Linked DNA regions of Paludibaculum fermentans. The protein of the gene in region 1 interacts with the protein of each later gene in a pairwise test. Links are inferred from orthologs where the notes say so. Each region holds a gene or a part of one and is shown on either strand. Other genes may lie near its edges. The genes, in order: IRI77_RS05735 and grpE.

What was found.
Region 2: the proteins of IRI77_RS05735 (region 1) and grpE interact in binary tests that used the Escherichia coli proteins (3 or more experiments, as listed by UniProt). The link is inferred for Paludibaculum fermentans from one-to-one orthologs.

Annotation. Positions count from the first base shown.
Region 1 is NZ_CP063849.1:1,440,359-1,455,230, reverse strand. What follows is about bases 4,400-7,291. They hold IRI77_RS05735 (Nramp family divalent metal transporter), read left to right. Parts: upstream 4,400-4,872; coding sequence 4,873-6,711; downstream 6,712-7,291. Other genes in these bases: IRI77_RS05730 (hypothetical protein), read left to right, coding at 6,846-7,291; IRI77_RS05740 (glycosyltransferase family protein), read left to right, coding at 4,400-4,825. Also shown: IRI77_RS05745 (DUF6600 domain-containing protein), read right to left, coding at 1-2,468; more of IRI77_RS05740, read left to right, coding at 2,633-4,399; more of IRI77_RS05730, read left to right, coding at 7,292-7,382; IRI77_RS05725 (matrixin family metalloprotease), read left to right, coding at 7,379-9,895; IRI77_RS05720 (hypothetical protein), read right to left, coding at 10,043-13,819; IRI77_RS05715 (BatA domain-containing protein), read right to left, coding at 13,816-14,872. UniProt on the Escherichia coli protein: H(+)-stimulated, divalent metal cation uptake system. Involved in manganese and iron uptake. Can also transport cadmium, cobalt, zinc and to a lesser extent nickel and copper. Involved in response to reactive oxygen.
Region 2 is NZ_CP063849.1:7,921,153-7,936,131, reverse strand. The notes cover bases 5,554-8,552. They hold grpE (nucleotide exchange factor GrpE), read left to right. Parts: upstream 5,554-6,781; coding sequence 6,782-7,324; downstream 7,325-8,552. Other genes in these bases: IRI77_RS31445 (glycosyltransferase), read right to left, coding at 8,462-8,552; dnaJ (molecular chaperone DnaJ), read left to right, coding at 7,327-8,445; hrcA (heat-inducible transcriptional repressor HrcA), read left to right, coding at 5,721-6,743; IRI77_RS31465 (sulfatase family protein), read right to left, coding at 5,554-5,691. Outside these bases: IRI77_RS31480 (outer membrane beta-barrel protein), read right to left, coding at 1-1,522; IRI77_RS31475 (glycosyltransferase), read right to left, coding at 1,896-3,506; IRI77_RS31470 (hypothetical protein), read left to right, coding at 3,828-4,226; more of IRI77_RS31465, read right to left, coding at 4,198-5,553; more of IRI77_RS31445, read right to left, coding at 8,553-9,874; IRI77_RS31440 (amidase), read right to left, coding at 9,889-11,556; IRI77_RS31435 (ArsA family ATPase), read left to right, coding at 11,643-12,833; IRI77_RS31430 (hypothetical protein), read left to right, coding at 12,830-13,057; IRI77_RS31425 (ATP-grasp domain-containing protein), read left to right, coding at 13,063-14,265; IRI77_RS31420 (hypothetical protein), read left to right, coding at 14,358-14,979. UniProt on the Escherichia coli protein: Participates actively in the response to hyperosmotic and heat shock by preventing the aggregation of stress-denatured proteins, in association with DnaK and GrpE. It is the nucleotide exchange factor for DnaK and may function as a thermosensor.

The DNA.
Region 1 (14,872 bases):
GACGAACCGAAGCTGGGCGAACTCGACGACTGCCGCATCGACCCCATGCCAAACCCGCCGCTGTTGCCACTATAAGCGCTGGAGTTGTCCATCGACTGCCGAGTCGCACCCGACCCAAACCCGCCGCTGTTCCCGCTAAAGCCGCTACTCTGCGGCTCCGCTTCGGAACGGGGTGTCGAGCTCATCCCGAAGCCGCCGCTGTTCCCGCTAAACGACCCGCCTCCGGCTACCGCCGTCGAGCCAGATCCGAAGGCCGAGTTGCCGCTCGCCATCGGTTCGGAATCGGAGTTGCCCTTACCGCCGCTCCGGCTGGGCGAAGCCTGCCTGGATTCGCCACCGCCGCGATCCCCTGACGAAGACGGCGCGCTGCGAGGAGCTTCCGTGCGCGGCGACTCGCTCCGTCCACCACCGCCGCCGCTCGAGGGCCGTGCGGTCTCCACCCGGGGCGATTCACTACGGGCTCCACCGCCGGACGACCGGCCCGGATCACTGTTCCGAGGCGTATCCGCCCTGGGCGATTCTGTCCGCGTCGATCCGCCGCCCGTCGACCAACGTGGTGACGGCGAGGCCTGTCTCGACGAATCCGTGCTGCGCGACGCACCGCCAGAGTCTGAAGTCCGGCCCGTCGACTGCTCGGAACGCGCTGCACCCGTCCGGCTGCCCGGATCCCCAAAGCGCTGCCACCCGCCCGTATTGGTCCGGTTCGATTCCTGCTCCGCCGGCCGGGTATTCGAGGGCTCCGCCGTGCGGCTTGCGCCGCCCGTGGTTTCCGCCGCCGTATGCGAGCTCATCCTCGGATCGCCAAACCGCTGCCACTCATTCCCGGCGCCCTGCGACTTCTGGCCGGAGCCATTGGACTCAGTCGTTTGCCGCCAACCACGACCCTCCCCCGCGCCAGACCGCGGCTCCTGGTTCGCTCCGCCCCGTGCGGGCTCCGCTGCCGTTGCAGACCGTCCGGCATTCGAGCGCGATTCCATACCACGCGTCGCAACATGTTCCAGCGTCTGGCGTTGCGTCTCAAAGGGCACCCGGTCTACTCGCGGAGCTGCCCTCCTGGTGTAGAACCGCTCCTGGTTTGTAGAGGCCGCCCGGCCCTGGACATAGCCGGAGTTCACTTCACGGTCGCTCCACCGCAGGCTTTCCCGTGTCGGGGCCACGGGCACCGCGCCCCGCGCCATATCAGCGCGGCTCAACTCCGCGGCCCCGGCGCGCATCGGCCGTCCGGCATAGCCGCGGCTGAAGTCGCTGCCATTCACTACCGTGACGCCGTTCTCGATCCGCGAATTGCGGTAGATGTTCGTCACATTGACGTTCGTCACGTAAGTCGACCGATTGTAGAAATTGACCGGATTGCGGTAGTTGCCGTAGTAACCGCGGCCCCACCAGCGATGCACCGGCTCAAACGGAGCCAGCGGGATCCAGCCCACCGCGCCCCACCCGAAGCCGACGCCGGCATTGAAACCGCCGTAGCTGTTCCAACCCACAAACCCAACCAGCGCAGGGCTCCAATAATGACGGGCGCCCACGCGCGCACCCGGATACCAGCACCAGCGTCCGCCGGCATTGTACCAGCGGCCATAGTGATAAGGAGCCCAGCCCCAAGGATCGTAGCTGACCCACGACCAGCCGTAGTAATCCATCCAGCCCCACCGGCCGTAGCGATAGGGCGCCCAGCCGGGAGCCACATACGGTCTCCACGACCAGCCATAGGGGGCGATATCCACCCATTCCCCATAGCCATCCAGATCTTCGGCGCCGTACACGTCACGGCTCACGTACTGATACGTATTGTTCGAGGTACGCGCCAGGTCCCGATCCCGCTGCTCATTGAACTGATCCCAATCGTCCTTCGGAATCGCACCAATCAACTGATACTCACTGTCGTTCGCATCCCCACGCACCTGCATGGTGCGGCCGGGACGCAGGCGCTGCACACCCTTGACGGAAGCGATGTCGGCTTCCCCGCTCCGGACCGTAAACTCGGCCATCCCGTCAGGATTCACCGTGATGCGATAGTTGCCGTTGGCCAACGGCCGCAACGCGGCGCCCGGCGTGGAGATCTCGATCTGGGCATCGCTGCCTTTCAAGGCGCTGAAGGTGACCAAGCCACGAGCCACCTGGATCTGATACTGTCCCTGGTCCAACTGCGAGAGACGGATTTCCGTATCGGCCGCCAGGCGGATCCGGTTATAGAAGTCGAGCTGAACCTCGGCGCGGGCGCCCGGGCCCGTCATCACGCGATCTTCCGCCAGCAACGGAGCGTTGATCGCGGCCGCCACCCAGTCGCCGGAATCTCCACGGCGTACCGATACGTCTCCATTCAGCAGGCTGACGCGCGCCACACCCCGGCCTGGACCTTCCGCCGTTTCGTCTTCCTGCTGCCCCGGAGGCGGGCCTTCCTGCTGAGCCAGTGCGGTTCCACTGAGCAATATGCCCGGTATGATCAGTGCCAGCAACCAGCGTTTCATCGCCTGAGGTTCCTTCGCCCTCATTTTCACCATATGCAATCTGCCATCCAAAACACAACTCACTGATTTCGCTATAATTACCCCGACGCGCCGGAGTCCGCGGCATGGCCGAAAACCACCACCTTGATCCAGAACCACCACTTCCATTCAGTGCTGCCCCGGATTTGAGCCGCTGGGCCGCCGCTGTGCTGCTCATCGCCGTCATTACCGGCTTCTACTGGAGGCTGGTTTTCACTGATCAGTACACCTGGCTGGGGGGCGAGGATACGGCTTCGCAGGTGTTGCCGTGGTTCCAATTCGAGGCCGGTGAATGGCACAAAGGCCACATCCCGCTTTGGGATCCCAACCTGTTCGGCGGACAGCCGCTGCTGGCCCAGGCTCAGCCCGGGGTTGCCTACCCCCTGAATTGGCTCCTCTTTTCCCTGCCCCTGCGCGACGGCTGGATCAAGCAGATCCACCTCCACTGGTACTTCGTCATCATTCACCTGATGGCGGCCTGGTTCGCCTACAAACTGTGCCGCGAACTCTCGTGCCGCCGCGCCGCCTCCGTCTTTGGGGCCGCCGTCTTCTCGCTCTCCGGCTGGCTGGGCGTGACGGAGTGGCCTCAAATGATCAACGGAGCCGTCTGGGCGCCGCTGGTCTATCTATATATGATCCGCGCGATGCGCGGCCGCCGTCCCTGGGTCCACTCGATCCTGGCCGGCTTCTTCCTGGGCATGGCCTGGCTCAGCGGGCATCACCAGATCCCCATCTTCGTCTCACTGAGCTGCGCCGCCTCGTGGATCTGGTTCCTGTCCTCCCGGTTGCGGCTGAATCCGCGCCAGTGGGCCGCCGCGTTTGTCCTCTTCTGGGGCCTGGCGGTGTCGACGGCCGCGGTACAGATTCTGCCGGCGCAGGAGTATGGAAAACTCTCGGTCCGCTGGGTGGGCGCGCCCGATGTCGTCACCTGGGACCAGAAGGTTCCTTACACCGTCCATATGCAGTACAGCCTGAACCCGGCGGCCCTCCTGGGCGTGATCTTTCCAGGCTGGAACGTTCACTCCGATCCGTTCGTGGGCGTCGCCGCGCTCTGCCTGGCCCTGCTGGCCATCGCGCTGGTCTGGAAGCGTTGGGAGACGCGCCTGTTCGCCGCCATCGCCCTGGGCGGGTTGCTCTACTCACTGGCTAACTACAACGCGCTGCACGGCTTACTCTACAGCCTGCTGCCTGTGGTCGACAAGGCGCGCAGCGCTTCGATGGCCATCTTCCTGTTCGGCTTCGGAGCTTCCATCCTCTCGGCATTGGGTTTGAATGCTCTTTTCAGTGAACAGGCCAGCCCCTGGCTGCGCCGCGCCGCCCTCACCGCAGTGGGTTTGGGCGTCCTTGTCTTCGCTACCCGTTTCGCCCTGATCAGTGTCCAGGGGATGCCGGGCGCGAACGGCGAACAACGCAGCCTGATGACCGGGCTGGCCGCCCTGCTGCTCGCCCTGTGGCTGCAGGGCCTGCGCCAGCAACAGATCGGCTGGCGTGCCGCCGCACTCTGCGCGTTGCTCCTTTTCGTGGTGGAGGTCAGCAGCCAGAACAGTTTCTATCAGCCGCATGTGTTTGAAAAGGAACGCATGGCCCGGCTGAACTCGATGCGGGAGCACGGCGACATCGCCCGCTTCCTGCGTCAGCAGCCGGGACTGCCCCGAGTCGACATCGACAGCGAGGCGATCGCCTACAATTTTGGCGACTGGTACGGCATTCCGCAGGCAGGCGGCTACCTCGCCAGCCTGACCCAGAACGTCCAGAATCTCGGAACGCACGAACCCGTGGTGAAGCGCCTGATGGGCATCTCGTACGCAGTGGGCAAAGCTCCAACGCAATTTCAAAAGGACGAGGTCTTCACCGGCTCCTCCGGCCTGAAGGTCTTCCACAACCCGGACGTGCTGCCGCGCGCCTTCGCCGTGCATCAGGTTACCCAGTTGACCGACCGGACTCAAACTCTGGCCGAACTGAACAAGTTGTCTCCGGACCTGGGCAGGAAGGCCTTTGTTTTCGAGGCCCCGCCGCAGGTGGCCGAGTGCGGCGGCGAGGATGAAGTCTGGGTTCGTTCCTACAACTCCGGCCGTATCGAACTGGCCGCGACTTTGCGCTGCCGCGGAATGGTCGTCCTGGCCGATACCTATTTCCCCGGCTGGGTGGCGAAAGTGGATGGCAAGACAACACCCATCCATGAGGTGGATGGCCTGGTCCGAGGCGTCGTCTGCGACAGCGGCACACATAACATCGAGTTCGTTTACCGTCCCATGAGCGTCATTTTGGGGGGCGCGCTGTCCTTCGGGTCGCTGCTGGCGGCGCTGGCCGCGCTGGTTATTTCCAAACGCAAGCGGTAACGTGCCTGCTGCGTGGAGGTTAGTTTTAGGCTAGACTAAATTTCATCATGGACTCGTCCGGGACACAGTCTCTCTCTGAAGTTCATTCATCGGTCACGACGGCGCACCCGTCGATTTGGCGGCGCATGTTCGCCTTTGCAGGACCGGCCTACCTGGTCAGCGTGGGCTACATGGATCCGGGCAATTGGGCAACGGACATCGAAGGCGGCGCCCGCTTCGGCTATCAGTTGCTGTGGGTACTGTTGCTGTCGAACGCGATGGCGATCCTGCTGCAGACCCTCAGTGCACGGCTCGGGATCGTCACCGGCCGGGACTTGGCCCAAGCTTGCCGCGAGGCGTATCCCAAGCGCATTTCGTATGCCCTCTGGATCCTGTGTGAGATTGCCATCGCCGCCTGTGACCTGGCCGAACTGCTGGGCGCGGCCATCGGCCTCAGCCTGCTGTTCAAACTGCCGTTGATTGCAGGCGTGCTGCTTTCCACCCTGGATACCCTCCTCGTCCTGTGGTTCAACCGCTACGGCATCCGGGTGATTGAGAGCATCATCCTCGCCTTTGTCACCATCATCGGCGGCTGCTTCCTGTTTGAGGTCCTGCTGGCCAAGCCGAATTTCCACGAAGTCGCGTTGGGTTTGATCCCGCGCCTAAATGACCAGAGCCTCTACGTCGCCATCGGCATTCTGGGGGCGACGGTGATGCCCCACAATCTCTATCTGCATTCGTCACTGGTGCAGACACGCACGATCGGCAAACGCGATCGGGACAAGCGCTCCGCCTGCAAATACAACCTGATCGACTCCGTCGTCGCGCTGAATGGCGCGTTGCTGGTGAACGCGGCGATCCTCATCATGGCGGCGGCTACCTTCTTTAAGAACGGCGTCGTGGTGACCGAAATCCAACAGGCCCACCAGATGCTGGCTCCGCTGTTGGGCACGACCGTCGCGGGTGTAGTCTTTGCGGTGGCGCTCATCTGCTCCGGCCAGTCCTCGACCATCACCGGCACCATGGCCGGCCAGATCGTGATGGAGGGCTTTCTCGACTTCCGCATGCGGCCCTGGCTGCGGCGCTTCATCACGCGCTCGGCAGCCGTTGTGCCCGCGGTCTTCACCATCTGGTGGACCGGCGACCATGGCGCCTATAAGTTGTTGATTCTGAGCCAGGTGGTGCTCAGCCTGCAACTGCCGTTCGCGGTGATTCCGCTCATCCGCTTCACCTCGGACAAGCGGCAGATGGGGAATTTCACGAGCCCCGGCTGGGTGAAAGCCCTTGCCTGGTCGTGCGCGGTGATCATTATTGGATTGAACCTCTGGCTGGCTTGGAATACCTTGCAGGATTGGCCCTGGTACATCTCGCTGCCCCTCGCCCTGGGCTTGGTGGGCTTGTTGGGCTGGGTTGCCTTTGCCCCGTTCCGCCAAGGCTCCTCCGTCCAATTGCCGGAGGCTTCGCTCGACCTGCTGAAGCCGCCGGTGTACCGCAATATCCTGGTCCCCCTGGACCATTCCCGCCTCGACCGTGTCGCGCTGTCTCATGCCACGGCGCTGGCCAAAGCCCATCACGCCAAAGTCCACCTGCTGCACGTGGAAGAAGGTGTCACCAGCCAGGTCTATGGCGCCCTGGCGGAGACGGCCGAGGTGGAGAAAGGCCGTGAGTATTTCATGCAACTCAGGTCTTCAGTGGAGCAACTGGGGTTGGAAGTGGAGCTGACCGTTGTGCATGCGACCGACCCGAAGTCGGCCATTGTCCGCTTCTCGCGGGAATGCAAACCCGATCTCATCGTAATGGGCGCGCACGGCCATAAAGGCTTGAAGGATCTGGTCTTTGGAGCCACCATCAACGAGGTCCGCCACGCTGTCGGTGTTCCGGTGCTGGTGGTCCAGGATGGCGCATAGCCGTCCAAAGTTGAGACAAGCTGGCCCGCCCGCTGTGTCCTCCAGACTCAGGTGCCTGGGAAGGCCTCTCCTAAGCAATTGATTTGATTGATCTACCCGTTGGCATGTGGCTTGCTGGTAGTGAGACGTAACCTATGGCAAGAATTCTCCAATCCGTGTTGGCTCTGCTTGTGGCCACCGGCTTGGGCGCCACGACGCTGGAACGGCTGACCGTCGATCAGATGGTCGAGAAGTCGACGTCCATTGTGCGCGGCAAGGTTCTTTCCGCGGCTCCGGTCCAGCGCGGCAGCCTGATCTATACCGTCTACCGTGTCCAGGTGGCGGAATGGATCAAGGGCGTTTCCACCACCTCGACGACGGAAGTCTATGTGCCCGGCGGAGTGATCAATGGCCGGCGGCAGAGCATTGCTGGCGCCCCTGCCCTGGAAGTGGGTGGGGAGTATGTCGTGTTTGTCTGGGTGAGCCCCAGCGGCACGCCGTACATCATCGGTTTGAGCCAGGGTGTCCTTTCTGTTCGAATGAGCGCAACCACTGCGGAGGCGGTGCTGTTGCGCGGGCCCATCGAAGACGCGCAAGTGGTTGATGCCAATGGTCAACCCAGCACCGACTCGGGGCTCAAGCTGAGCTTGAGCAACCTGCGGTTACGGGCGCGCCAGGCGGTGACCCGATGAGAATGCGGAGTTGGGCGGCAGCGGCGGGTTTGGCCCTGATCTTCGGTACGTTGGCACCGGCCTACTACCATTGGGTCCGGTTCCAGGCGGGCGGCGCTCCTTATACCCCGGTCTACGCGCACTACGACCTGAACGCTCTACAAAACAAGACGGTTCCGTTCTTTATCTCTGACAATGGCCCGACTCAGATGGCCAGCGGAGACAGTTTTGCGGCCGTCATCAGCCAGATCCGCTCCGCCGCGGCTGTCTGGAACGGAGTCGGCACGTCCGACATCAAACTCTCCTTCGGCGGGCTCTTCACGGCGGGGACACAGATGAACGCACCGGGCATCCAGGTGCAGTTCTCCGACGAGATTCCTCCAGGGATGATCGCTTACGGCGTCCCGACCATCGCCAATGATGCGGTGCAGAGCCCCAACGGGCCGTTCTACCCGATCACCGGCGCTGTCCTGATGCTGCGCAAATCCATGTCGGCCGACCGTCCGAGTTGGGCCGAATCGTTCTTCCTGCCGGTCGTCCACGAGTTTGGACATACGCTCGGCCTGCAACACACCTGGACCTCCAGCGTGATGTCGACCGAAGTGACGCGCACCACGACCAAGAGCAAGCCGCTCGGGTTGGATGACATAGCGGGCATCTCGGTCCTGTACCCCAACGACAAGTTTAAAGCGACCACAGGCGTGATCACGGGCCGCGTGAGCATGGGCGGAGCCGGCGTGAATCTGGCTTCGGTCGTCGCCCTGGCTCCGAACCGCCAGGCCATCAGCGCCTTGACGTATCCCGACGGAACTTACCGGATTGAGGGCGTGCCGGCCGGCACCTACTATGTCTACGCGCATAGCCTGCCGCCAGCCGTCCAGGGCGAGATCCAGCCCGTCAACGTGATTCTGCCGACGGATCCTTCCGGGTCCCTGATGCCGGTGGGCGCCTTCGACCTCGCTTTCGCGCCCGGCACCTCCAACCCGCAGCAGCCCTATCAGGTGGCCGCCGGCCAGTCGACCGATGGCGTGAACGTCGCAGTGAATCCGCGACCCAGTGTAACCCTCTTCGGCGTACAGACTTACAGCTACTTCTACTACGGCGAGAACAACAGCAAGTACACGGCGGTTAAGCCGGCGACGCTGCTGTTGGGCAAGACGATCGGCCGCACTGTTCTAGCCGGCAATGGGTTGCCGATGAATGGAGTGGGCCTCACCGTCTCGTCCATCAACGGGTTCGAAACGGTCACTACGTCGCCGTACACCTCGCAGTTCCTCATCGCCGACCTGCGGTTGAATCCCGCCTCGTCCGAGGGCCCCCGTCATCTTCGCTTCGACTACAACGGGGAGAGCTATATTCTTCCCTCAGGCGTCCAGTTTATGCAGCAACTGCCGCCGGCCATCCAAAGCGTGACCCAGAATGCCGACAGGACTCTCACCCTGACCGGCGCCAACCTGGGCGCCTCGACAACGGTTTGGGTGGATGGCGTGAGTGCGAAGATTGTATCGGCCCAGGATGGCAAGCTGGTCATCGCTCCGCCGCCGGCGCAGGCCGGCTACCGTGCAGTGTTGGCGGCTTTCAATCCCGACGGCCAGAGCTCGCTGTTCATCTACGGCGTCGACTCTCCTGCCTATGTGTATGACACACCGGCACTTGCCCAGATCAACGTGGCACCCACCGCAGTCCCCGCGGGCACTGAGACGATCGTCGAAATCAATGGCGTGAACACCAGTTTCGACAACTGGCTGCCCAGCTTGGGCATTGGTTCGAGCGATGTGACGGTACGCCAGGTCTACACGATGAATGGGACCAAAGCGGTGGCCACGATCACCATTTCCCCGCAGGCGACGGCGGGTCCGGCAGCGCTCACGGTGAGCAGCGGCCTGTTGCTGAGCAATGTGACTGGCGGGTTCCAGATTCTGCCGAACTCCAAGCCCCTGTACGTGGCCGCATCCGCGATGACGGGTGGCATCTACTCCGGCGGGCAGGCCGTGCTCCCGATGGTCAATCTCGCGAATGCGAGACCGACGACGGTCACGGCTGTGCTGACTGACCGCACAGGCAACGACCGGATCGCGCAAGCTTACGTCACTCCGAATAATACGATTACGGTACAGATTCCCGACGGCTTCCCGCTGGGTCCGGCCATCGTGAAACTGGTTGTGGACGGCGTCAGCGCGTTGCCCACAGTGGTGCAAGTGGATCAGCAGCCGCCTAGCATTTTGGCGGTGCAATCGATTCTCGGCACCATGGTGGCCGCTTCGGCTGGTGCCCATCCGGGCGACACGCTGCAGTTGCTGGTGCTGAACCTGGGCGACGGCGTTTCGGCCATCGATCCCAGCCGGATCACGGTGACTTCCCCTGGGATCGCCGATCACAGCGTACAGTCCGTGATCGTGAATCCCGCCGTGCTGGGCAGCTATCTGGTGCAGTTCTCGCTGTCGACATCAACACCGGTCTCGAGTTCCCTGCCCCTGGTGGTCTCGATCGACGGACGGACCTCGCCGGCGTTCTACGTGACGGTCAGCAAGTAGCCGCTGGCCGCACGCCCCTCTTCCATTCCAATCCTGTTATTGATGCTTGCGATTGTGGCTCGTGGCCATGCGGCGAAGAGCCGTGTGGACCTGTCAGCGGCGTGCACGCACGATCGAGGTTCGGCCTACCCAAGGAGACGAGGTGCCTCAGCCCCGAGGCTGCACGGCATCGCCGCACAGCCCCCAGCGGGCTCGATCAGGACGTCGGCGCTTTACTTGCCGCGGCTCAACTTGCGGAAGTACTCCGCCACGGCGTCTCCGTAGCCGGCCGGCGCTTTCGCCTGGGATCCGCTGCGCACCTGACCGCCTGACGGACCGTTCTCCAACTGCTTGCGCAGCCGCAGCTCCAACTGCTCCATCTGCGGCACGATGTCCGAGTTCAATGCGGCCCATCAGGGTTGGGTTGTCGCCCAGTTTCCGGGGATCCAACCGCTGCATGTCGCGGATCAGCCGGTCGACATCGGCCTTCGTTTCGTCGTCGGCGCCATCGTCCTGGCGCAGTTGGCGCAATTGACGGAGGGCCTCGTCGTACGTCCCTTCCAGACCCTGCTGGCTGGAACGGGGTCCTGGATCGAATTGCCGCCGGCCGTCGTTGATGGCGCCATACTCGTCCTGCACACCCATGGGCTGATGCCCGCGGTCAATCCCGCCAAATGAGCCGCGGCCCATCTGGCGGGTGCCGGGGCCGCCGCCCGCCTGACCCTCGCCACCACGCTGGCCGCCGCCCTGTTGGCCCTGACCTTGACCCTGGCCTTGTTGTCCCTGTTGGCCTTGCCCCTGACCCTGTTGTCCCTGCTGGCCTTGCTGACCCTGACCCTGTTGTCCTTGCTGCCCCTGCTGCTGGCCCTGCCCTTGCTGCCCCTGCTGGCCGCGCTGCAACTGGCCCTGCATCCGGCCGCGCAGTTGCTCCAGTTGATTCAGGGCCTGCTCTGTACGATCACGCCCTTCGCCGGCCTGCTGGCCGCGCTGCGCCAGATCCCGCGCTTCCTGCACCTGCCGGCTGAGCTTATCGAGCGAATCCGTCACTACCTTTTCGCGCGGCGGCAGGTAGGGACCCAGGCCGCGGCGCACCCATTCTGAGCCGAACTTCAACCGCAGGCCCAACTCGCTCTGCTGCGCTTCGCCCAAGGCATCCCGCAGCCGCGAGGCCGCACCCTTCTGCGAGCCGTCCATCGCGCGAGCGGTATCCTTCATCTGCTGTTCCAAGCGCTTGTATTCGCGCTCCATGGCCTCTTTTTCCTGGGCCAGGCGTTCGATGGTCTGCGGAGTCGGAGCGTTCTGCCCCGGCTGCGGCCGCGCGCCCGGAGCGGGCACCCCATCCGGGTACATCTGCCGGATCTGGTTCTCATACTGCTTCTGGCGCTCGGCCAATTGCTGTGAGCGGTTGGTCAGGTCGTCCATGCGCTGGCCGGACTGCTGCTGCCGCATGCCGCCCACCATGTCGCGCGCTTCCTTCATGCGCTCCGCCGCGCGCTGCGCACTTTCGGTGCTGTTCTGCCCCTGCTCCGACTGCGCTTTCCGCATGTCGTCCAGGGCTCGATCCAATTGCTGCTGCGCCCGCGCCATGCGCTGGTCATTCTGCTGCTGCTGTCCGCTGGACCCCTGCTGGCCGCGCTGCGGTTGGCCCTGCGAACGGCCCTGCTGCGCCTGACCCGAGGATCCGCCCTGCTGCGGTTGGCCTTGCTGCGATTGACCCTGTTGCGACTGGCTCTGCTGACCCTGCTGCCCCTGCTGCGATTCGCCGCGCTGCAACTGCTCCATCTTCTTGCGCAGCTCCTCGGCTTCGCGCCGCAGCATCTCCTGCGCCCAGCGCTGCTGGAACGCCTGCTGCTTCTGCTGTTGTTGCTGCTGGGCAAGTTCCTGCTGCCGCCGCGCCAGCTCTTCCAGCTTCTTCAGCGCTTCGTCGACTTCCTTCTCGCGCTGCTCCTGCGAGTTGCGCGATTGCGCCGTCTCGTACTGGTTTTTCTCCGTATCGAGTTCCAGGTCGAACAGGCTCTCGAGGTCGCGCATCTGGCCGCCGCCCCCTCCGCCCCCGCCGCCACGCTGGCCGAAGGCCACCTGGATCTGGCGGAACATGCTCTCGGCGCGCAGCAGGTGCTGCAGGGCCTTCTGCTCGGGCGACAGCGAATCTTTCCACTTCTGGCTCTTCAACTGGCCAGTGGCCTCATTCATCGCGGCCGAGGCGAGGTCCATCTCTTTCGAGAACTTCTGGAACTCCTCGTTCGTGCCGGCCAACTCGCGGCTGCGCATGCGCTGCGCCAGGGACTTCGCCTGGTCGGACAGCTTCTGTTGAACACCCGAGAGAAACTGAGCGTTCTCCTGCGCCTGAGCCCGGGAGCCGCCGTTCTTGATCTGATTCCAGGTCGCGGCGATGATCTCTTTCTGGCGCTGGGCGATCTCGCCCTGCTGGTCTTCCCCGCCCCCGCCGCCGCCTCCGCCACCGGTCTGCGACTGCTGATACTCCTTCTCGAAGGGCTGCGCCTCCAGGAAGAAGATGTCCGTCTGCGTAGTGGTCTTGGCGTCGCGAGCCACGGCGTAGATGCCCACCACGTCTCCGGGCGAAAGCTTGAAGTCTTCCAGCGAAATGGTCGTCGAGCCGTGGGCGTCCTTCACGCCCTTCTGCCGCAGCAGCGGTACGCTCTTTTCAGCGCCCCCGTTGACGGAGTAGCGCAGCTCCATGTCATTCAGGCCGAAATCGTCAGACGACTCGAGTTCCACGGTGACTTCTTCAATCGGGCTGACCTTGGCGTCGCGGCCCGGCTTCGAGATCTTCACCTCGGGCGGGCGCTCGGCTTTGGCTTCGATGAAGTAGTCCTCGGTCAGGCGCACCGGAGTTCCGTCCTCGATGGCGGCGACATAGTACATGCCGTCCTTGCGGATGGGCACCTTCGCGATCAGCGTATTACCGGATTCGGCCTCCAGGGAGATGCGAGAGCCGTCGTCGATGATCAGCACGCCGTTGGTCAACGGCCGGTCGGTCGTCACATGCAAATCAACATCCGTGCCTTCCACGGCACGCAGGTCGCCCGCGGGCTCCACCGTTGCGACCGGGATGCCAAGGAAGCTGGGATAGTGGAAAACCGCGCGGAGCTGCTTCACGGCAGGCAGGTCGATCACCGTGAGCCGATGGATGGCCGACCGCATCTTCGAGGTCTCCACCATGTACTCGAGGTTCTCCGCCAGGCCTGCGAACAGGAATGAATAGCCGCCGCCGCTGGGCTTCGGCTCCATGCGGAGCGTCTCCCATTTGGCCGATCCAGCCGGCCGGGCACGCAGCGTCACTTCGGGTGTGTCGAACCCGAGCAGCAGCGCCTCGATCACCTGGTCGCCGCCGCGCCGCACCTTGGCGTCGCCGGGCTTCACCTGAATCTGGTAGATGGGACCCGCGCCCGGACGCGGCGCTCCGGCCCACAGCAGATGCGCGCCGTAACCCAGCGTGCCGGGACCCGCGACGGTCAACCACACCAGCACGCCTATGCCGAGCGCACAGCCCAGGGCCAGGCCGCCCAATAGACGGCCGCTCACCAGGTGCCACGGCGGCGCCTGTTCCGCTCGCCGCAGGGCCTCTTCGGCCAGCAATTCCGAGAAAGGATTGTCGTCCTGACTCTGTTCCAGCGTCAGGGCGCGCTGTTCAAAGCCCGCTTCCCCGCCCTCTACCGCTCGCGCCGCTTCCCTGCGATTCAAGCGCAACAGGGGCACGACGAGCCAGAACGCGAGACCCAGCGCGACCGCCAGAAACAGCGTGAGCCGCGTGTAGAACAGGCTGTTGTCGGAGAACGCAAAGCGGTCTGCAATGTAGGCCAGGCTCACGGTGGCGGCCAGCGCCAGCACCGCCAGCAGTGCGCCACCCCGGGCCAGGGCTTTCCAACGCAAGCGCTTCTCGACCGCTTCCAGATAACTCCGAAACCGTTCTAGTGCCGTCATGCTGTCTCCTGAACCAGGTGTCTGCTCCCCACGAGCGCCTCTAACAGCCCCGCCAAGACCGCCGCGCCGAGTACCCAGGCGGCCAACGGCCATTTGCTTTCATTATTGCTCTGTCCGCCCGCCTGCTGGCCCGCAGTGCCAGGCGACTGCCACAACTCGGCCGACTCCTTGGGCATCAATTCCAGATCCGATTCACGCCGGTCGACGTTGGCGGCGATCATCTGCGACTTGCCTGCCCCGCGGCGCACTTCCCAGAATCCGGCCCGGCTCAACACCAGCGGAGCGCCCTTCGCGCTCTCTTCCAGGGTCAGGGCCCGCTTGCCATCGGGGTCCATGGCTTCAAACGCTTTCGACCCGGCTCCGCCCTTGAAATCGAGCGCCGTGTCGACGCTGGCATTCAACGAGGCCTCTTCCCAGCCGCTCAGGCGATGGGCGATCTGTTCGACAAACGGCACGAACGACGGCTGCACGGGAAAGTCATTCGCCAGGTTGTCGAGGGCCGAGGCCAGCACGACCACCGTACCTTCCCCGATCTTCTGCTCCAGCAGGATGGGCGTACGATCAGTGAGCCGGGCGAGGATGCGCGCCTGGCCGGGATCGGCGTCGATCGACTGGTAGAAGTGGACGCCTTCCCAACGGCCGGCCTTGGCGATGGCTGCATAGGCGTCATCGGCGGTGCCCAGTGTCTGGTAGCGCTCCGCTCCCCGCGAGGCGTAGCGCGAGGCTTTCACGAGCGTGCCGAGAATCGGAACCTTTCCGGACGAAACATTCGCCGGCCCCAGCACGACCAGGGCGGATCCGCCCTGCTGGACATAGCGCTTCAGCATGGCGTCGTCGAAGCTGCCGGTGTCCGAGACGACGATGAAGGCGGCGCGCTCGAGGTTCGCGGGTGTCCCGCTGGAGTAGCTCTCCACCACATAGGCGCCCGCCGTGGCGGCGTCGAGGGCATCACGGAAATAGAGCGCGGATCGGGCCGACCGCTCGCCATACAGGAATACGACGCGCTGCGGATCGCTACGCTCGATGGCGAACAGGTAGCGGTCGTCCACCTTC
Region 2 (14,979 bases), 6.5 Mb from region 1 along the record:
AGCCGAGGGTCGCAAGGTTGAAATTCTGCGACTTCTGCGTGCCGATATTCGGGAAGCGGTTGAAGCCGTAACGAACCGTCACCACCCAGGTGGGTGAGGGCGTAATCGTCGTGTTGATGGCCGTCGCATCGACATACCGCCGCAGCAGCCACTGGTCCGGAGACGAGATCGTCGGATACGGGTTCTCACCAGGCTCCGCCGAGTTGTAGCGCATGTAGCTCAGGCTCGCCCGCCACCAGGTGGTGAGCTGCTGGTCAAACTTTCCGAACAACTGATCCGCCTTGGAGGCCAGCGGTCCGGCGCCCGCCAGGTTGTTCTGACCGTAGTAGTTCCCGCCCGATGCTTTGTTCGGCATCATGTAGGTGGCGGCAATGTTCTTGCCTACCGTGTCCTGCCGGCTCAGCGGAATCACGTTCCCCGCGAAGGCCGTGCGCGAACCGTCAGCCAGGGTCGTCAGCGGATCGTAGATCGTGAGCTGACCGCCCGCGCTGTTCTTTGTCTGCGAGAAGTCGCCAATGCGCTCCAGCGCGGTCGGCGTGTACTGCTCGCGGCTGGCCGCCTGCGTATCGCGGTAGCCTTCGAACCCCAGCCAGAAAAACGACTTGTTCTTGCCGTTGTAAACCTTCGGGATGAACACCGGAGCACCGAACGATCCGCCATAGTTACGGAACGGCTGGTCCGTAATCCCAATCTTGTTGCGGTTGTTGAAGAAGGTGTTGGCCAGCCAGTCGGTCTGGCGCATGTAGCCCATCAGCGAACCGTGCGCCTGGTTGGATCCGGACTTCAGCAGCGTGTTGAAAACGCCACCCCCCGTCCGCCCCATCTCCGCGTCATACGTCGCATACTGGACCTTCATTTCCGACACCGCTTCCAGCGAGGGGATGATGATGGCGCGATTCGAAAAATCGGTAATCGGCACACCGTCAATCAGATAGTTGTTGCCGCGTACCGGACCGCCGTTGATCGAGATCTGCGAGGAACCGGACTGGTCCTGCATGCGGTTGTACGCGGGATTGCCCACCTGCACCACTGTTGGCGCCAGGCGGGACATCATAAAGGGGTTGCGGCCCAGGTTCGGCAGGTCCGTCAACTTCTGCCGGTCCACCACTTGGCCCTGGGATGCGGTAGCGGTTTCCAGCAGCGGAACCTCTTCCGTCACCATCACACTCTCAGTCACTGCGCCCACTTCCATCTTCACGTCCAGCCCGACAGACTGCTGCGTCGCGATGGAGATGCCCGTCCGTTCAAACTTCTTGAAACCAGGCGCTTCCGCCACCAGTTTGTATGTCGCCGGGGTCACCGACGCAAAGCTGTATTCGCCACTGGTGTTCGAAATCACCGCACGGGACTGGTTCGTCCCCTCATCGATAATGGAAACCTTCGCGTTGGCGATCGTCCCCCCTGAACTATCGGCGATCAGGCCCCGAAGACTCCCATAAATCGACTGCCCCTGAACGTTAAAAGTGGTCGCAAGCATGGCCGCTAGAAGCGGCAATGTTCGCATGCCCCGTAATGCGCTCATTACCAGAGACTTATTGAACTGCATGTGGTGGTATCTCCCCTGAAGTCACGTAACTCGGGCCCCGGGCGCATTCAAACCCGGAACTGAACTGATTGAGTTTGGTGGGCTCAGTACTTGAGAGCGCTTGTATCGCTACGCAGCGATGTACTGCTTTGAGGGAGGTGCGGGGAGAACCGTGACGGGAGAATCGGTTCTCGGTTTACTGCCTGATGATCTGTGATTGTAAGCGAGAACTGAGCTGTCACGCTATCGAAAAAATTGATCTGACGAAAAAAGAAACCATCCGGTCCCGCCGTACGTATGCGCGGACCCGTCGCTGGAGCACATGGCGAGAGGCTCCCTGCGTGCGGTTCTGTGCCGGGTAGGACGGCCCTTAACTGATAGCCTCGACTTCGACCTTTGCCGAGTCGCGTTGATAGCGGAGACGCGCCTGATGCTCCTGCCAAAGCGTGGAGAATCCGGCCCAGAAATACCCGCTGACGAAGATCATCAGGAAAGGAAGAGCGAAGAAGTTCATGACTTCAATGCAGTACAAAGCCATGAAAAGGAAGAAGCAGCCCATGCCGATCTCGGCAAAGGGCAGCCATCCCGACTTCCGTTTGTATGCCGTCGCACCCAGGCTGCCCGCAGCCTTCGGAGCATACTTCGGCGTCCGCACGAACGCGGACTGTTTGCCCATCAGTGCCTCGATCACCGCCTTGGTGTTCGAGATCGTCAGGGCCACCCCCATCGCCAACAGGAAGGGCAGAATGAAGATCGCCCTTTTCCAATTGTTCGGGTACAGCTCGTGCTCAGCCAAAAGATAGAAGGTGACGACAGACCAGAACGAACAAACGATCAGTGGCGCGTCGATCAGCAGCATCTGGCCCCAACCAATATAGAACCGTACAATCATCACCGGCAGCATCAGCGCCGAGACGATCACCATCAGCGGGTAGCTCAGGTTCGGCGTCAGGTGGAACCACGCCTCGGCCTTCTCCCGCCAGCCGATCTTCGCGCGGAAGATGGCCGGCAGCAACTTCAAAGCCACCTGAGTCAGGCCCTTGGCCCAGCGCTGCTGCTGCACCTGGAAACCATACGTGTCCACCGGCAGCTCACTGGGGCATTCAATCCACGGTAGGTAGATGAACCGCCAGCCCTTCAATTGCGCCCGGTAGCTCAGGTCCGAGTCTTCGGTCAGCGTGTCGTGCTGCCAGCCGCCGGCATCGTTGATCATGACCCGGCGCAGAATCCCGGCCGTCCCGTTGAAATTAAAGAACAAACCCTGCCCGAAGCGCGCCACATGCTCGAGCGCGAAATGCCCGTCCAGCATCAGCGCCTGCACTTCCGTCAGCAGGCTGAAATCACGGTTGAGATACGTCCATCGGGTCTGCACCACTCCGATGTTCGGATCGGAGAAGAAGTGGATCGTCTTCTCCAGAAAGTCTTCCGGCGGGATGAAGTCGGCGTCAAACACGGCCATGAACTCACCCTTTGCCTGCGCCATCCCGGCCTGCAGCGCGCCCGCCTTGAATCCGGTCCGATCCGTCCGGTGAATGTACTCAATCGGATGCCCCTGCGCCTTCAACCGGGCCACCAGCGCTTCCGTATAAGGATGCGTGTCGTCGGTCGAGTCGTCCAGAACCTGGATCTCCAGCAGTTCCTTGGGGTACCGCAGCTTCAGCACCGACTCCAGCAACTGATCCACCACGTTCCGTTCGTTGAAGAGCGGCAGTTGGACCGTCACGCGGGGTAGTGCTGCAAACTTGGTCTCGGGCACCAGCGGAACACGGTGCTTGTACTTTAGATAGCCGCGGACAACCGCATACCGGTGCGCCCCATAGATGGCCAGGATCGTCAGCAGGACGAAGTACGGCACCAGCAGCAGCCAGTCAAACCAACCCAGTTGGTGGATGCCGGAAAACGTGTTGTCAGTCAGCGCCCGAGTCCAGCGATCGACCTTCGAAGGGGCCAGGAAAAGTGCCAGCGAACCAATTAAATCCATAGGTTTACGCCCGCTCCCGTTAACCGCGATTGCCGTTGCGACTCATCGGAGGACGCCGGTGCTGGCGATACGTGCACTGCACCTGCGGACGGCACGGTCTGGACGATTCTGCAATTACTCGCAACTCCAACATTTTACATCAAAGGATGTCATTCTGTTCTTTCAGAATTGTCCTTACCCGGCTGGTCCGGATGTCCTAGCCCATGCCGCCGCCTCCGGCCGCTGCTACATTTATCCCGCCGTTTTAGGGCATACATTCGGGGAACGACTGGGCCTCTCCGGTCGTAAGATGGACAGTGTAGTCTCCGAGGAGGAACCGCCATGCCCTTAGCAACACACGTTAGGATACTCGCCTGGTTCAATATCGTGTTGGGCGGCATCGGCGTACTCGCCGCCGTGTTCACCTTCGCCGGAGCCTCATTCCTCCACGTCTTCCTGGCCAACGTAGTCGACGAAGCCGCAGCCATCCCCGTCGAATTGATCCAGGTGGTGTCCACCATCGTCATCACGTTGATCCTCGTGATGTCCTTGCCTTGCCTGGTGTTAGGATTTGGCCTCTACTACGTGCGCCCCTGGGCGCGCATCCTGGGCTTGGTCCTGGCCGCCATCAACCTGCTGCACTTCCCACTGGGCACCGCCGTCTCACTCTACAGCTTCTGGGTCCTGCTCAAACCGGAGACCGAGGCAATGTTCAAGCAGGCCGCGGTGGTACAGGCTTAGCGTCCCGGGGCACCAGGTAGAAGTCCAGCAGATCGTCCACCCCACCCTGCGAAGGCTCCCGCGCCGCCTCCGGATGCGTATCGCGAAACCGCTGCAACGCTGCTTTCTTCAATGCTTCCACCGGCTTCGGCTGCGCCGCGGCGACATCCTGGAATTCGCCAGGGTCCGCCGCCAGGTCAAACAAACGAGTACTGCGTCCCTGGGTCGGATTATCAGTCACATACCCGTCCGTCCGGGCTCGCCGGCCGCTGCCGTACAACAGCTTCCAGCGCTCCGTCCGTACAAAGACTTCCTCATTCTCCAGATACTCGCTGACAATCAACTTCCGGCCCTTGTATAGCGACTGCCCGTGCTGCACCGGCAAAGGCGGAGCGTCCAGATGCTCCAGCAGCGTGGGCGCCAGGTCCAAATGCTCCGTGAACTCTCTCACCACCCGGGGCCGGATCTTCCCCGGATGCCTCAGGATCAGCGGCACGCGCAGCGCCGGATCGTACCCGCAATGCTTCTCGAACCGGCCGTGCTGGCCCAAGTCGTACCCGTGATCCGCCGTATAGACCACCAGGGTGTTCTCGTCCAGCCGCAAGTCCTTCAGTTTCTTCAGCACCCGGCCCATGTTCCGGTCCAGGAAGTGCGCCGAAGTGTAGTAGGCCGCGGCGATCCCCTGCTTCTCCGCCGACGAGAGGTCCCGGAAGATCAGCGGAATCTGGCTCCCATCCCGCGGCCCCACCTCCGGAACATGGAATCGGGACGCATCCATTGCGCCCGCGTCCTCGATCGGAAAGTCGAACGGCGAATGCGGCTCCATCAGGCTCACCCAGCAGGCAAACTGCCTGTTCGCGTTCTCTTCCAGGTACCGCATGGCCTGATTGATGATGAAAGTTCCCTTCATCTCCGCATCCCGGCAGGGATAGGGGAGCTTCGCGGCATTCAGCCACTCCCGCGCTGGAGTCTGGAATGGACGCCACGGTAAAGCCTTCGTCCGCATCCCGTCCGGCACCGCCGCCGGTCTCACGGCACGCTGCCACTCGCGTCCGATGACATCCTCGGTCGAGACCACGTCGAAGCCATGCAACCCCGGCTCGGCCGCCCGGTTGAAGTGCATCTTTCCGAACACCGCCGTCTGGTAGCCCGCCGTGCGTAACTGCTTGGCCAGGGTAGGCTTATCCGTCGACAATGGTGTACTCAGCACCGTCACTCCGGCGGCATGCGGCATCTGCCCCGTCAACAGCGATTGCCGCGACGGCGTACACACAGGAGAATTGCAGTGGTGGGCCGCGAAGCGGACCCCCTCGGCGGCCAGTTGATCCAGGTTCGGAGTCAGCGCCTGCCGGTTCCCATCGCACCCCATGACATAGGCTGCGTGGTCGTCCGCCATCAGAAACAGCAGGTTGGGCCGCCTCTTCGACTGGCCCCGGGTGATCACCGCCGGAGCGATTCCCGCCGCAAAGGCACGTCGCGTCAGCACAGTCGTGATTATAATCTGGTGATAGGGGTATGTTGTCTCCTCGAACCATCGAAGTGCTGCACTCCATAGTGCAGATGTACATCGAGACCGGAGAACCTGTTGCGTCGCGCAGCATCGCCCGTCTGCGTAAAGACAACCTCAGCGCCGCCACCATCCGCAACATCATGGCCGACCTGGCGGACCTCGGCTATCTCGACCAGCCCCACACCTCCGCCGGCCGCGTCCCTACACCCAAGGCGTTCAAGCACTTCGCCCAGGGGATCGCCACTTCCCGTGTACCCGGCGCCAATCTCGACCGCCTGCGCGAGGAACTCGTCCAGCGCAATAGCCTGGAGGAGCGCGCCGAGCACAGCTCGCACCTGCTCACCGAACTTACCCGGAACGTAGGGATTGTTGCCGCCATCCCCGCCATCAGCCAGTGCCTCGATCACCTGGAACTGGTGCCCCTCTCGGAACTGCGGGTCCTGATGGTCGTCGTCACCAGCGATGGCTTCGTTCGCAACCAGGTCGCGCATCTGACGGAACCCGTCTCGCCCGACGAACTCAACTCCATCCGCAACTATGTGAACCAGGAGTTTGGCGGCTGGAGCCTGCAGGACATCCGCCGCGAACTCGGCCGCCGCTTGCTGGAAGAGCGCGCCACCTACGACTCGCTGCTGCGCAAGCTCACCATTCTGTACTCGCAAGGCCTGCTTCAGGTCGGGATGGTGCCGCAAATCTACCTCGAAGGCGCCTCCAATCTGGTCGGCATCGACCTGCACCTCACCAAGGAGCGGCTGCGCGACCTTTTCCGCGCACTCGAGGAGAAGAAACGGCTGATGGAACTGCTGGACCAGTTCCTCGCCGACAGCTCCGACGGGATTCAAGTCCAGATCGGCTTGGGCGACGCCCACCCGGCCATGCGCGACTTCTCACTCATCGGAATTACCGTGGAGATGCCGGGCGGCCTGCAGACCAAAATGGCCGTTCTGGGTCCCATGCGGATGAACTACCCCCGCGTGCTGGCGGCTGTCACGCACGTCGGGCTTGTTTTAAAAACTCTGCCACAATAGACGTTAGACGCCTGATACCCTGAAACTTGGAAGAAAAGATGGAGAAAGATACAACCAACGCCGAGGCTCTGCCCACACTCGATGGAGAGGATGTGGCCGCCATTAGCGATGCCTCCGCGCAGCTTGAGGCTCTGGTTGCCCAGCGCGATCAACTGGAAAAGGAAAAAGCCGAATTGAACGCCCGCCTGCTTCGGCTGGCGGCGGAATTCGACAACTTCCGCAAGCGTACGGAGCGGGAAAAAGCGGAAGCGATTGAGTATGGCTCTTACGACGCCCTCAAGGCGCTGCTGCCCGTGCTCGACGATTTCGAACGCGCCCAGAAGATGGAAGTCGCCGACTCGGAGTATGCGCGCGGCATGGCGCTCATCTACCAGCGGATGGCGGAAGCGATGCGCAAACTGGGCCTGGAACCCATTGAGTCCGAAGGCAAGCCATTCGACCCCAATATTCACTTCGCCATCGACCGCTGCGAATCCCCCGATGTCGACGTCGACACCGTCGTTGCTGAGTATCAGCGTGGCTACATCTTCAAGAGCCGCCTGCTGCGCGCGGCCATGGTGAAAGTCGCGGTGAAGGGTTGAACGTGAGCAAGCGCGATTATTACGAGGTTTTGGGCATCGAGCGGAGTGCCGGCGATCAGGAGCTGAAAAGCGCCTACCGGAAGCTTGCGCTGAAATACCATCCCGACCGCAATCCGGGGAATGGCGAGGCGGAAGAGAAATTCAAGGAAGCCGCCGAAGCCTACAGCGTCCTCAGCGATCCCGAAAAGAAGCGCACCTACGACACCTACGGCCACCAGGGCGTCAGCGGCGCCGGCCAGCAGGGCTTCAACCCCGACGCATTCTCGGATTTCGCCGACATCTTCGGCGATTTCTTCGGCTTTGGCGACCTCTTCGGCGGAGGCGGTGGACGCCGCCGCAGTCGTGCCCAGCGCGGCGACGATGTCCGCTACGACCTCGAGATCTCGTTCGAAGACTCCATCCGCGGCCTGGAAGCGGAAATCCAGGTCCCGCGCCTCGAAGCCTGCCAGTCCTGCAAAGGCACCGGCGCCGAGAGCGAAGACGGCTGGACTTCCTGCAGCGTCTGCCGCGGCCGCGGCGAGGTCTTCTATCAGCAGGGCTTTCTCTCGATCCGAAAGACCTGCGGCCAATGCGGCGGGTCCGGCAAGATCCTGCGGCGCCCCTGCCGCCAATGCAAGGGCGAGGCCTACATCCAGACCTCCAAAAAGCTGAAGGTCAAGATCCCCGCCGGCGTCGACACCGGCATGAAGATGCGCGTCACCGGAGAAGGCCAACCCGGAGCCAATGGCGGCCCGTCGGGCGACCTCTATGTCTTCCTCAGCGTGAAAGCCCATCCGGTTTTCGAACGCAAGGAGTACGACCTCCACTGCATCGTGCCCGTCAACTTCGCGCAAGCGGCCTTGGGTACGGAAATCCACGTCCTCACCTTTGAGGGCCTGGAAAGCATGAAGGTGCCCGAAGGAGTGCAGAGCGGCGAAACCCTACGCCTGCGCGGCAAAGGTGTCCCGTTCGTCAATGGCGGCGGCCGCGGCGACCTCATCGTTCATGTCGAGGTCCGCACCCCCCGCAAACTCACGCGGGAACAGCGGAAACTCATGGAACAGCTCCGCGAAACCCTGCCCGCCGAGAACGAACCCGAGGAGAAAAGCATCCTCGACAAGCTCAAAGACTACCTGATGTAGCCGCCGGAGCCGCGCCCTACCGCGGCTTCCGCGCAATCACAATCAGCGACGTGGGCGACCAGGGCAGCCAGCCGTCGATCCGCTTCCACAGCCACACCATGCGGTCGAACACCGCCAGTTGGAACCGTGAAAAGCTGCGCTTGCGCAGGATGCGCCCATTGAACCACCAGCCCGGACGTGTCGGCCGGTTGAACCCGAATAGCGTCTCGATCTCGAACCCCGCGGTCAGCACCTTCTCGCGCAATTCGGCTTCCGAGTAGCGCCGGCAGTGGCCCAACACGCGGTCCAGTTCGCCGTACACCGACATGCCTTCGGGCACCAGCACGATCGCCCGCCCGCCAGGCGTCAGCGCCCGGTACATATTCTGCAGGCCCGTCCGGTCGGCCTCCACATGCTCCAGCACGTTCAGGCAGACAATCGTATCCACCTGGTTCTCCAGTTCGTCGAAATCCGGCGGATGACTCAGATTGCACGTCACCGCGCGAAAATTCGGCCGGTGCGACAACCGCGACCGCAGCCGCGCCAGGTGCTCCTCGTCGATGTCCGACGCCAGGTACAACTCCCGCCGCGGAGCCAGGCACCGCGACAGATTCCCGATCCCCGCACCGATCTCCAGGACACGCTGCCCCACATAAGGCCGGATCGTGTCGGCCATCCACCGGTTGAACCGCATCGCGCCCGAGAGCGTATCCAGGATCTCCGGACCGGACTCTTTGTAGATGTCCCGCAGGAACGCGAAGCGCAGCACCGTCAGCAGCGCCAGCAGCGCATCCCACTTGCCGATCTTCTTGCCCTCTTCGTAGGTGCGCCCGTGGTAGCTGATCGGCGTCTCGTAGATGTGCACCTGCCGCTGGGACAGCTTGATCGTCACTTCCGGTTCAAACCCAAATCCGTCGCTGCGCAGCGGAATACTCTGGATCAGGGAGGTCCGGAAAACCTTGTAGCAGGTCCACACGTCGGTCAGGTTCAGGTCGCTGAACAGATTGACCGTATTCGTCAGGAACCAGTTCGCCAGCGAATGCCAGAAGTACAGCACCCGGCGCTCGTTCCCCACCGCGAACCGCGTACCGTAGACTACATCCGCCTTGCCCACCAGCAGCGGCGCCAGCAGCTTCGGATACTCGCGTGGATCGTACTCCAGATCAGCATCCTGGATTACCGTATATTCGCCCTTCACCTGCTCCAGGCCCGTCCGGATCGCCGCGCCTTTGCCCCGATTCTTCTCGTGCCGGAACGCGCGCACCTGTTCGGGATGATCCTTCGCATACCGCGTCGCGATCTCCCACGACCCGTCGTCCGAGCCGTCATCCACCACAACAATCTCCCGCTCCAACCCCTCCGGCAACGCTGCGGCCAGCACCCGGCCCAGCAGGGCGCCGAGAAACTCCTCCTCGTTGTAGACGGGCACGATGATGGACAGTAAAGGCATTGTTCTTCTGTAACCTAACCCAGCGGCGGCCGTTGCAGGTGCCATTTCGTGGCCTGCTCATAGGCCAGAGCCACCCGCAGCGGAGCCCCCTCTTCCCACAATCGGCCCAGGAAGCTCAATCCTTGAGGCATGCCCTTCAAAAATCCACAGGGCACCACCACTTGCGGATGCCCGGTCAGGTTGGTCGACCCCAGGCTCGAGAACGGCGGACACACCACCACGTCCCAATCCAGGAAGAACTTCTCCATCTGCTCCATCAGCAGCGTGCGGGCGCGCTGGGCTCGCAAATACTCCACCGCCGGAATCAGCCGGGCCGTCCGGAACGTATTCGGCCAGTCGCCCGCACCTTGCCCTTTCAACTGCCCCACCCGCCCGTCCCGCGTGATGTCGTCAAAGGCCGTCGCCGCTTCCGCCGTCAGAATCAGCCCCAACGCCCCGGCCATGGAATCCGGCACTTCCACCGCGGTCATCTTCACCCCGGCCGCCTTCAAATCCCCAATCGCCTTCAGGTAGACGTCTTTCGACTCGCCGGCCGCCATCTGGTCGAACGACTTCTGTGCGATCCCGATGCGCAGTTGCGCCAGCGGCAGCCGCGGCTCCCAATGGAACGGCGCCGCCGTCACCGTGCGGTCGTGCCCGTCAGGCCCATACAGCGCATTCAGCACCAGGGCACAGTCTTCGACGGAGCGGCAAATCGGCCCCACCTTGTCCATCGTCCAGCTCAACCCCATCGCCCCCGTGCGAGGCACCCGGCCATAGGTCGGCCGCAGCCCCACCGTGCCGCAACGGATACTCGGCGAGATAATCGATCCCCGCGTCTCCGTGCCGATCGCGAACCCCACCAGCCCGGCTCCAGTCGACGCGGCGGAACCGGCCGACGACCCGCTGGAGGTCTGCTCCAGGTTCCACGGCGTCTTCGTCATCCCGCCAAACCACAATCCGCCCTGCGCCAGCGCCCCCATCGAGAGCTTGCCCAACAGTACGGCGCCCGCCTTCTTCAACCGCGTGTAGACCGTGCAGTCGTAATCCGGCACCTGGTCCTGAAAAGGCTCCGCGCCCCACGTGGTCTTGATACCCTTCGTGGCAAAAAGGTCCTTCAACCCGTAAGGAACTCCATGCAGCGGCCCCCGATACCGCCCGGCCCGGATCTCCGCATCCGCCGCCTTCGCCTGCTGCAAGGCCAACTCTTCCGTCAGGGTAATGACACACAAAAGCTTCGGCCCGAACCGCTTCAGCCGCTCCAGGTACATCCTGGTCAGCTCAGTCGAACTCACCAGCCGCGCTCGCAGCAGGGCCGACAGCTCCGTAACCGGAGCAAACGCCAGCTCCTCCACCGACGACCACGTCTTCTTCACCGGTGCGGCCTTCACCAGCGGTGCGAAACGCGACACCCCGCCCTTGGGCTGTTTACCCGGCAGCCCGGGATGGAAGCTGATCCCCGGCTCCGTCTCCAGCGGCACGTCGATCTTGCGCAGCCGCTCATAATCCAGCGCCGCGCGCCCCAGCCCCGGCAGCATCGCATCCACCTGGGCCTCCGTGAACTCCAGCCCCAGCAACTTCAGGGCGGCCGTCACCTGCTCCGGCGTGAATTTCGGCGCAGGCGGCCGCTCAGGCGGTTGAGCCGGCACGGCTTGCGCGGCCGAAAGTACGGCCATCAACTGAAACCACTGGCGACGCTCCATGAATGTCCATGGTAATCCACCACCCCCGCCCGCCATCCGCTGCGGAAAATCCCACTCCGCGCTCTCCGGGCGCATCATAGAGGCAGATGCGCATTCTTCTCTACAGCGGCAAAGGCGGGGTTGGCAAAACCAGTGTCGCCGCCGCCACCGGCGTCCGCCTGGCGGAACTGGGCTACCGCACCCTGGTGATGAGCGTCGACCCGGCCCATTCCCTGGCCGACTCCTTCGACCTGGAGTCCGGCCTCTTCCAGGCCAAAACTTCGGAACCCCTGGAAATCGCCCCCAACCTCTCCATCCACGAAGTCAACATCCAGAAGGAGATCAAACGCCACTGGGCCGAAATCGCCGGCTACATCACCGGCGTCCTGCGCACCTCCGGCCTCAACGACGTCGAGGCCGAAGAGATGGCGATCTTCCCCGGCATGGAAGAACTCAGCGCCATGATGTACGTCAACCAGTACCGCCGCGAATCGCGCTACGACGTCGTCGTGCTCGACTGCGCCCCCACCGCCGAGAGCCTCCGCTTCGTCTCCATGCCGACCACGCTCGACTGGTACATGAAGCACATCTTCCCCCTGCAGCGCGGCATCCTGCGCGCCGTCCGGCCCCTCGCCAACCGCGTCTCGCCCGTCGAACTGCCGCCCGACTCCTACTTCGCCAACGTCAAGGAGCTCTTCAACAAAATTGAAGGCATTGACACCCTGATGGAGGACCCCAACATCACCAGCGTCCGCCTCGTCACCAACGTCGAGAAGATGGTGATCCGCGAAACCCAGCGCGCCTTCGTCTACTTCTCCCTGCACGGCCTCACCGTCGACCAGGTCATCGTCAATCGCGTCCTGCCCGACACCATCACCGACGCCTATTTCCTGGAGTGGCGCGCCTCCCAGCAGCACTTCCTGGGCGAGGTAGTGACCTACTTCGCCCCAGTCCCCGTGTCGCAGGTTCCCCTCTTCCCCCACGAGGTGCTCGGCCTGCCCCGCATCACGGAACTGGCCCGCGTCCTCTACGACGGCCAAGCCGACCCGGCCGCTGTAACCCGCACCGAACGCCCCTACGACTTCACCAAACACGAGGGCTATTATCAGGTCCACCTCCGCGTCCCGTTCACCGAAAAAGGCGAGGTGGGTCTCTTCAAAAAAGGCGACGAACTCGTCGTCGAAATTGGAACCATCCGCCGCCACATCGGGCTGCCCGCCTCCATGATGGCGCTCACCCCCGTGCGCGCGAAGCTGGATGGTGGCATCCTGAGTGTCAGGATGGAGGAGCGCCCATGATCGATGACAAGACCAATTCGGCAAATTGCGGCAGTTGCTTCTGCGGCGGCGCCGGACCAGCCATGAGTGAGTTCCTGCGCAAGATCGGCCCGCCCGAAGGCGCTAAACAACACTTCGACACCGCGCGTATCGAGTTCCTGAAAGGCATTCGCGCGCTCATCGACGCTCGCATCGAGAATCTCTCCCAGCCCGAAACCAAGGGCACGAAAGTCCCGGTCGAGTAGTCCTTATGCGTCCACCCACGATCCTGGCTATCGCCAGCTACCAGAAGGGCCATGCCTTCCTTTACAAGGCCAAGGCCGAAGGCGCCCGCGTCCTGCTCCTCACCTCGCTCAGCCTCAAAGACCAATGGCCGCGCGATGCCGTCGACGAAGTCTTCTACATGCCCGACGAGAACAAAGTGTGGAACCGCGAGGACACATTCAAGGCCGTCGCCTTCCTCGCCCGCACTGAGCACCTCGACCGCATCGTCCCCCTCGACGACTTCGACCTCGAACTCGCCGCCTCCCTGCGCGAACACCTCCGCATCCCGGGCATGGGCGAAACCACCGTGCGCCGCTTCCGCGACAAGCTCGCCATGCGCATGTGCGCCAACGAAGCCGCCATCGCCGTGCCTGAGTTCGTCCACATCCTGAACCACGAGCGCATCCGCCGCTTCGTCGAACGCACCCCTGCCCCCTGGGTTCTCAAACCACGCAGCTTTGCCGGTTCCATCGGCATCCGCAAGGTCGAAACCGCCGATGAACTCTGGTCGCTCATCCACGAACTCGGCGACAACGCGCCCAACTACCTGCTGGAGCGCTACGTCCCCGGCGACATCTTCCACGTCGATTCCATCGTGAACGACCGCGAGATCCTCTTCGCCGTGGCCAGCGGCTACGGACGCCCGCCCCTCGACGTCGCCCAGGGCGGCGGCATCTTCACCACCCGCCTGCTGGAACGCGGCAGCGAGCAGGAGAAGGAACTTCTCGAACTCAACCAGCACCTGCTCAAATCCCTGGGCCTGGTGCGCGGCGTCTCCCACACCGAGTACATCATCGGCAAGCTCGACGGCAAAGTGTACTTCCTCGAGACCGCGGCCCGCGTCGGCGGCGCCCACATCGCCGAACTCGTCGAGGCCGCCACCGGCATCAACCTCTGGGCCGAATGGGCCCGCATCGAAGTCGCCGGCGGCAAAAGCGAATACAACGTACCCGCGGCGCGCAACGACTACGCCGGCCTGCTCGTCTCCCTAGCCAAACAGGAACGCCCCGATACCTCCGCCTATCAATACCCCGAGATCGTCTGGCGCATGGACAAGCAGCACCACGTCGGCTTCATCGTGAAGGATGAATCGCACAGCAAAGTGCAGGGTATCCTCGGCGAGATGCAGGACCGCGTCCAGCAGGACTTCTGGGCCTACGCGCCCGCCAAGTCCACGCCCACGGAATAATTGCAGCGGAGACAATCGGACCCGCTGCTCCGCTGGCGGGACTGCCAGCCTTGGTGTATGCTTCTGAGTGAATCGTACTCAGGAGGTCCTGTATGCCCGGTTGGAATCGTCGTGATGCCCTCTGCCTGCTTGGCGCCGCCGCTTGGCCCATCCCTACTTGGGCGGAGGAACCCTGGGCGGCCAAAAAGCCCGCGGAATGGAATGAGAAGGAGCTCCAGCACATCCTCAGCGATTCTCCCTGGGCCAAGCCAGTCTCCGTTACAGTAGGCTCCACCATGCCGTCCGGCGGTGGCGGCGGCCGTGGCCGTGGCGGGCGCGGCGGTGGTGGTGGAGCCACGCCCACAGCGGACGCCGGCGGCGCGCCCACGGAATCGGGCGGCGGCGGCCGTGGCGTAACGAATGACGGCCCAGTGGCCGCCCCCAGCGTCATCTACACCGTTCGCTGGATGAGCGCCTTGCCCATGAAGATGGCTCTCGTCTACTCAAAGATGGGCGCGGAGGCCGCAACGTCACCCCAAGCCAAGGCTTTCCTCGAAAAGGAAGACCAGTTCTACGTCATCAACGTCTCCGGCCCGCCCAGGAAGAACGAAGCCGCCACCGAACGCCCTCGTCAGCTCACACCTAGGGTGGAAGCCGAGATCAAGGAAGCCACCAGCCTCAGTTGGAAGGCCCACGACAAGCTGCAGCCCCTGGTCGTCCAGGTCTCACAAACCA